DNA from 2 places in the Lysinibacillus sp. YS11 genome. Region 1 is predicted to be linked to the other one. Evidence: riboswitches for the same ligand, from Rfam matches in the RefSeq annotation. Region 1 holds a riboswitch; the other holds the start of a gene.
What was found. Region 1 has a riboswitch for cyclic di-GMP ahead of LBYS11_RS14060 (amidase). Riboswitches for the same ligand answer to the same signal wherever they lie in the genome.
Positions count from the first base shown of each region.

Region 2: it holds a riboswitch for cyclic di-GMP, as region 1 does, so the genes downstream of both, LBYS11_RS19920 (methyl-accepting chemotaxis protein) here and LBYS11_RS14060 (amidase) in region 1, are expected to answer to the same signal.

Region 1 covers NZ_CP026007.1:2,831,436-2,835,655, reverse strand. Annotated here, with positions in the region: gene LBYS11_RS14075 (hypothetical protein) at 1-591, shown strand, start outside; gene LBYS11_RS14070 (M20/M25/M40 family metallo-hydrolase) at 726-1,841, shown strand; gene LBYS11_RS14065 (chemotaxis protein CheW) at 1,865-2,353, shown strand; cyclic di-GMP riboswitch class I at 2,491-2,582, shown strand; gene LBYS11_RS14060 (amidase) at 2,626-3,507, shown strand; gene nspC (carboxynorspermidine decarboxylase) at 3,553-4,220, opposite strand, start outside.
Region 2 covers NZ_CP026007.1:3,960,995-3,965,214, reverse strand. Annotated here, with positions in the region: gene LBYS11_RS19940 (MFS transporter) at 1-195, shown strand, start outside; gene LBYS11_RS19935 (alpha/beta-type small acid-soluble spore protein) at 266-469, opposite strand; gene LBYS11_RS19930 (YehS family protein) at 654-1,148, shown strand; gene LBYS11_RS19925 (hypothetical protein) at 1,290-1,484, shown strand; cyclic di-GMP riboswitch class I at 1,687-1,772, shown strand; gene LBYS11_RS19920 (methyl-accepting chemotaxis protein) at 1,878-3,053, shown strand; gene LBYS11_RS23840 (methyl-accepting chemotaxis protein) at 3,050-3,628, shown strand; gene LBYS11_RS19915 (SDR family NAD(P)-dependent oxidoreductase) at 3,618-4,220, shown strand, end outside.

The sequences.
Region 1 (4,220 bases):
CAGCAATCACTTCAACAGGTCTACCTTAAAAAGAAGAAATATTTACAGATTCATGATGCTGCCCAAGCAGAAAGGCTAGAGCATTTAGCACATGAGGAAATGCTAACAAAGCAGCTCATTAGAGAAATTAAAGAGGCGGAGGAAGCGGGAGAAGTAGCTCTTACAAGGCTAGGGCAAGCAGCAGCTTCATTACATTCGGCCAATGGATATTCCACATGGGATACATTTTTTGGCGGTGGGCTGATTGCTACGCACTTAAAGCATGATGCACTCGATCAGTCTGAAAACTATTTACATAGTGCTCAAATTGCGTTACAACGGTTTCATAATGAATTATTAGATGTTCATGAAATGTCTACGAAATCGCTGCATATTGAAACAGATGGGTTTGTTAAGTTTGCTGATTACTTTTTTGATGATATTTTTTCAGCATGGTCTGTTCATTCTAAAATCTCGACAGCAAGGGAACAGGTCTCGCGTGTTCAAGATGATGTACATAATACGATTTGGCGCTTACAGGATAAACATAATAAAGCTGTCAACTACCTACAATCATTAGAAAAAGAAAAAGAGCTTATTTTCAATGACTAGGGAAAGTCTGAGATTTTTCTCAGACTTTTTATTTTGGTAGTATTGTTCAATGATTTCAACTCTTCTGACGTTGTGCTAAAATGATACATATACTATAACGTGGAAATACACGTAAACTAAGGGAGTTTTACAACATGACAAGTCGTTTAGTAGAAGAGTTTTTTGAGCTCGTACAAATTGATTCGGAAACAAAACATGAACAACTAATAGCACCAATTCTTGTAGATAAGTTAACTGCACTTGGATTTTCAGTGATTCAAGACGATGCACATACGCGTAATGGACATGGGGCAGGTAATATTATTGCCACATTAAAAGGCACATTGGATGTAGAGCCAATCTATTTCACTTCTCATATGGATACTGTCGTTCCAGGAAAAGGCATCAAACCGTCTTTACGTGAAGATGGCTATATCGTATCAGATGGTACGACGATTTTAGGTGCCGATGATAAAGCAGGACTAGCTGCTCTATTTGAGATGGTCAAACGTTTGAAAGAGCAAAATATTGCACATGGCGATATTGAATTTATTATTACGGCTGGTGAAGAAAGTGGCCTTGTTGGCGCTAAAGAGTTAGATCCAGCTAACATTAAAGCAAAATATGGATTTGCGGTTGATAGCGATGGCAAAGTTGGTGGTATCGTGACAGCAGCACCATTCCAAGCGAAAATTTTCACAAAGATTATTGGAAAAACGGCACATGCAGGGGTTGCTCCTGAAAAGGGCATTTCTGCCATAACAGTCGCATCAAAATGCATTGCTCAAATGAAACTAGGTCGTTTAGATGAAGAAACAACAGCGAATATTGGGCGTTTTGAAGGTGGACAAGCGACGAATATTGTTTGTGACGAAGTGACAATCCTTGCAGAAGCACGCTCTATAGACAAAGCTAAATTGGATGCGCAAACAAAGCATATGCAAGATACGTTTGAACAAGTAGCTGCTTCTTTAGGCGCACGTGCAGAGGTAGAAGTGAAGCTAATGTATCCAGGCTTCCGTGTAACGGAATCTGATAAAGTAGTTCAGGTAGCTATGGCTGCTGCACGCAATATTGATCGTACACCGACACTAGGCATTTCTGGTGGAGGCTCAGATGCAAACGTCATCGCAGGCTTTGGTATTCCTACAGTTAATTTATCTGTTGGATACGAGGATATCCATACAACAAATGAAAAAATACCAGTAGAAGAACTTGAAAAATTAGCAGATTTACTAGTAGAAATCGTCAAAGAATCGGCGAAAAACTAACAGTCGAATAAGGATGTGACCCTATGGAAAGTGTCAAAGCAGTCGTTTTTGCTTGTGGGACAGAGGAGTATGCTGTGCCTGTGGAGCAAGCGATTTCAATTGAAAAATTAGAGCAAGTAACACCTATTCCTCATTTACCTAACTATCTTCTAGGCTTTACAAGAATTCGCGGTGAGCTTGTACCTGTTCTTGATTTTGAACGCATACTGTACAATCGTTCATCGAATACAGCAACTGCTCGTATCATTGTGTTGAATACAGATGTTGTTAATTATGGATTACTTGTTACAGAAGCACGTGAAATTCTTGATTTCGATGAATCAGTACTTCAGCAATTGGGTCTAGTCAATTATAGTAAAACACGCTATTTTACTGCGGTAGCTAATCTTGAAAATCGAATGATAACATATGTTGATCCAAAAATACTGGTTAATTCATTAGAGGGCATTCGAGAAATTATCGATTATTTACACAAAATGCTTGAAAATGAAAAGGAAAACGTAGAGGCTTAAGTACTCTACGTTTTTTTATGTTTGAATAGTAAATTTAACCTGTATTTTGTCGTTTTTACGTGATCATACATGTGACAATTATGCATTATACCTACAGACAAACAATTGCTAACCGCGTATGATAATGATTAAGAAAAAACTGAAAAAGGCAAACTTCACCGAAAGGGAGGGACGCAAAGCCATGAGTCTAAACACTATAATTTCAGTGCAAGATTGTCAGGTTGCCAGGTTCTGTTCTAGGGGCCGTGGCGAGTAGAATGGAGTTAGTTCGTATGAAGAGACAATTAAAAGTATGGACCGCACTAATCGTCATCATGATTAGTTCATTAGCTTTATCAAGTGGAAAGGTTGATGCCATGTCTATACAGGAAAAGGCTACATGGCTGTGGGATACATCCCTCATCATGGATGACCAAGAAAAAATATTATTATTTTTAGAACATAACGATGTCAATAAAGTTTATCTGCAAATCGATCAAGGCATAGCGAGCAATGACTATAAGCATTTTATTAGTAACGCTTCTCACAGAGGTATTCGCATTTATGCATTGGATGGTGCTGCAAGCTGGGTTTCAGCTGAGGGTAGTCGAAGCCAAGACGAATTGTTTAATTGGTTACATACATATAATGAGAATTCAACTGAATCTGAGCAATTTTCTGGGGTTCACCTTGATGTAGAACCTTATTTAAATAGTGGATGGAGCTTACATCAAGCACAAACGATAGAATCCTATCAAGCACTAATAATGAAAGCAAGTGAGAAGGCAAGTCAGTTACAACTTACTTTAGAAGTAGATATGCCATTTTGGTTTGATGAAGTTCAGTATAATAACCAATTTGGAAAAGGGTTATTAGCTGATTGGGTCATTGACCATACGGATAGTGTGACGATCATGGCCTATCGTGATGCTGCAAAAGATATTATCTCTATTGTAGAACATGAAATCGCTTATGCTTCCACTGTGAATAAATCAATTGTAATTGGTGTAGAAACAGGCGCTTCAGAGGAAGGGGAAAATATTACTTTTTATGATAATGGAGAAGCCTTTATGAATGAACAGCTTATACTTGTTCAGCAACATTTTTCAAATAACGATGCTTTTTATGGAGTAGCCATTCATTATGTGGAGAATTGGATGACCATGCGTCCATAAAAAAAGTCCTTCCAGTGTTAAACTGGAAGGGCTTTTCTATTGGTATTAGGACAGTCGACCACTGTAGTCCTCGAATTTAAATTCACGAATGACTTTAATACCTTCTTCATCATTATAAGAAACGATAGATGGTAAGTTGACACCGTTAAACATATGGTTTTTCACCATTGAATAATGAGCCATATCTGTGAATACAAGACGATCACCTGGTTTTAATGGCTGTTCAAACGAATAATCGCCAATCACATCACCAGCTAGACATGTTAGTCCGCCTAAGCGATATGTGTGTGCTAATTCATTTGCTTGTCCAGAACCAATAATCATTGGACGGTAAGGCATTTCAAGTACATCAGGCATGTGACATGTTGCTGATGTATCTAAAATAGCAAGATCCATTCCATTTTCTTGAATATCTAGCACCGTTGCTACTAAATAACCTGTATTAAGGGCTACTGCTTCACCTGGCTCAAGATAAACAAGCAGGTTATACTTTTCTTGAATATAATTAATGATGTTCACAAGTTTTTCTACATCATAATCATCACGTGTAATATGGTGACCGCCACCGAAGTTTAACCATTTCATTTGGTGTAAAACATCACCAAATTTTTCCTCAACTACTTCAATAATACGCTCTAATGTATCAGAATTTTGTTCACACATCGCATGGAAGTGTAAGCCATCGATACCATCAAGCTGTGATTTATCAAAGT
Region 2 (4,220 bases), 1.1 Mb from region 1:
ATTCGCAGTACAGCAACAAACACCATTTTTAACTTTGGACGAGCTATAGGTGGGTTTTCACCAATCTTTGTAGGTTTTATTTTACAAAGCTACGATATGACTGTCGTGATGATTTACTTAGCAGCACTGTATTGTATTTCCTTTATCGTTATGCTAACGCTTAAGAGCTCAGGGAAGGAATTGCAAATAGCATAATTTTATAGAGCACGAAAGAACGAATTCCAATTATGTAAATGGGATTCGTTCTTTTCTTATTAGTATTTAATTATAATAAACCTTTTGAACGTTTTTCAGCGATTTCAACAAGACGTTTTGTAATCTCTCCTCCAACGGAACCATTTGCACGAGAAGATGCTTCTGGCCCAAGCTGAACGCCAAACTCTTGTGCAATTTCATATTTCATTTGATTGACAGCCTCATGTACTCCAGGTACTAGAAGTTTATTTGAACTGCGGTTATTGTTAGCCATTGTTCTCACCTCCTTGACCTTAGAATGGTTGCGATTAAATTTTTCATACATTTAAAAAGTAGGAAATGCACACGCTATTTGCTAACAACAACAACTTGTGGAAAGCTAGCAATAATCAGCAAACTCTCTGTTATAATTAAGCCTGGCTCTTTACTATATAAGGTTAATTAAAGGAGGAAATATAATGACAAATAATGATATCTTAATTCGTTTACGCTATGCGTTCGATATAAAAAATGTAGATATGGTAGAAATTTTTAAACTTGGTGGCATGGATTATACAAAGGAAGAAGTATTAAATATGCTGATTAAGATTAATGATGAGGAAGAAGCGCCAGAGGAATACATCAAATGTAATAATAAAATGTTAGAGGCATTTTTAAATGGATTAATTACTTTTAAACGCGGGCCTCAGAAACCAAGAGAAGGACAGGCTGTTGGACCTTTACCTGTGTCAGGTAAAGAAAGCCCAAATAATATGCTGCTAAAGAAAGTAAAAATTGCTTTAGCTTTAACAACTGAGGAGATGCTTGAGATTTTATATGACGGCGGCATTAAAGTTACAAAAGGTGAATTAGGTGCTATTTTAAGAAATCCAAGTCATCGTAATTATAAAGAGTGTGGCGATTCATTCGTACGAAATTTTTTAAGGGGCCTAACATATAAATATAGAGCATAATGCACAATGGATATCAATCATAAAGTGCCATTTTTTTCTTTAAAACTCGTTGACAATTTGTGACGAAATTGTGTACAATAAAATTATCACAAAATGTTCACAAAAAAGATGAAAAATGTTCACAGACAAAGGGGTGCTTGTATGATTTATTTTGACATCTTATTAGTAGCTATTGCATGTATTACAATGCCTTTTATTGTTGCAGTTATGTTAGATATTTTTTATGCGGAACGAAAAAAAGTACGCTTTTCATTACGTCGTACTTCCGTATGGTATATCGCTATGTTTGCGTTATCCTTTATACCTTCCGTATTACTTGTCACACAAAACGTATAATTTATTCAAACACTTAGGGGTAAGTGAATTGAAAGTGGACAGCTACAACGCTAATTGAGGTTGTAGCTGTTTTATTTTGTTCAATAGATGAATCATAATTAAGTAATTTATATAATTATTAATGAAGGAACAGCTAGTATAAAATATGTATGTTTTAAGTAGAGAGCATTGACTACTTTTACCTACTGTGTTAATTTTGGTAGGGAAATATAGGCAAATTTACTGAAAAGTAAAGACGCAAAGCTACAGGTCTAAGGCAATAAGTGCTATGGCGGCTGGGTTGCAAAAGAGTGCTAGTTGTATCATTCTCATTCTAGTTTTTGTTCTTTTATGCCTATTTCTTTTGAAATAGGCATTTTTTTGCAAGTAAAGTTCAAAGGAGGAAAAGGGGAAATGAAGTTGTTAAAAAACACATCATTAAAAAATAAGCTTTTACTAACAGTCTCTATCGTTGTATTACTGCTTATCGCTATTATTACGACGCAAAGTATTAGTGAATTGAATAATCGGATGAATGTGGATTTGGAGCAAGAATTAAAAAGTGTTGGTTTATTAACAGCTATGAACTTAGACAGTGATGAAGTAAAAGATTTGCTGTCCGAAAAAGGGGAAACAAACGCAAAGTTTACAAAGATCCAAAAGCAACTTGATATGATTCAGGAACAGCAAGGTATTATGAGCTGGAGTTATATTTGGGATGTCAAGGATGAGGGTGGCGTCAATCCAATTGGCTATACCTCTAATCTAAATGAAGTATATGAAGCCGGTGAAATTTTTACTGATTTAGCGGATGAACATGTAGAAACAGCAAAATTAGCTATTGAAAATAATAGTACAGAGGTAACTGATATATTCGAGGATCCTTTTGGTTCTTGGAGAACGGTTTTTAGTCCTATTAAAGATGATAATGGCCAACTGATTGCCCTATTAGGGATTGATTACTCCGCTGATTATATCAATACGATTATTAAAACAAGTGTGATTAAGCAAATTGTCATTGCCATTATCGGCATTTTAATTTTATTAGTTTTAGTTTACATAATTATAGATCGACTATTAAAGCCACTGAAAAAAGTAGTGAACGTTGCCAATCAAGTGGCAAATGGTGAATTAATAGATGTGGATTTAGAGACATCAAAGGATGAAATTGGTAAATTATCTGAATCCATTCGTACAATGGTGGCTAATTTGCAACATATTATTTTAAACATACGCAATACATCCAATCACGTTTCTTCAGCAGCCAATCAATTAACGGTACATGCTGGTGAAACTTATAACAGCTCAACAAATATTGCACTAGACATGAATCAAATTACACAAAATGCTGAGGCCTCGATGACCATGACAGAGGAAACAGCTGCTGCTATGGAAGAAACTGCAACAGGTATTCAGCAAATTGCTGATTCTGCAAATGTAGCTGCGGAATCCTCTATTTCAGCATCACAGGCTTCTGAACGAGGCAATGAAGTTGTACAACAAGTTATTGCTCAAATGGAGTTAATTAATGATTCTGTTGAACAAATAGGGACAACCATTAATGGACTACATGTTAATACAAAAAAATAAGTGAAATTGTTAGCTTAATTACTGCTATTGCCGATCAAACAAATCTATTAGCATTAAATGCTGCGATCGAAGCGGCACGAGCAGGTGAACATGGTAAAGGCTTTGCCGTTGTTGCGGATGAAGTGAGACGCTTAGCTGAACAATCCTCTCAATCAGCAACAGAAATTTATAATTTAATTAGTTCTATTCAGTCTGATTCAAACGCTTCTATCACAGTTATGGAAAAAGGCAAAGAGGATGTTAAGGTAGGGATGGCATTTACCAATGAAGTAGGCGAAATCTTTAAAGAAATTCTTACTTCCTCAGAAGAAGTAGCTAGCCAAATACGTGAAATTTCAGCAGCCTCACAACAAATTTCTGCATCCTCAGAAGAAGTGGCGGCATCTGTTAATAATATTAAACAATCTGCAGAGCAGTCAGCAGAGTTCTCTTCAAATGTCTCGAATTCTACACAAGAGCAATTATCTACCATGCAGGAAGTAAAGGATGCCTCTTCATCACTGGGCAAAACAGCAGAAGAGCTGCAAGGTCTAGTGGCAAAATTCAAATTGGAGAATGATCATAATGGACATTAATTTTACAGGAAAAAATGTTTTAATTACAGGCTCTAGTAAAGGAATCGGTAAAGCAATTGCTTTAGGCTTTGCGCAACATGGAGCCAATATTTTAATTAATTATATTGGGGATGAGCAAGAGGCAGAAGCTGTACGTGCAGAAGCAGAAAAGTTGGGTGTGAAAGCTTTAATATTCCATGCAGATGTTTCTAACTCTCAAGAAGTACAAGCGATGCATCAATTCATGGACGAGCATCTCGGGGATCTTGATGTTCTTGTAAATAACGCTGGATTTGCACAGGGTTCCAGCATTACAGATTTAACGGATGAGCAGTGGGATCGTATGATTAAAGTTCATTTATATGGCTGTTTCTATAATTGCCGTGAAGCAGCTAAAAGAATGAAGGAACGTAATACAGGAAAAATCATTAATATTTCATCTGATATTGGTAGCTTGGGTTGTGAAGAATTCACGCATTATTCAGCTGCGAAGGGTGCTATTAATGCTTTTACAAAGGCTTTAGCAAGAGAATTAGCACCTTCTATACTTGTCAATGCAGTTGCTCCTAGTGGAACATTTACGGACATTCTACAAGAGTTTGGCGATAACTAT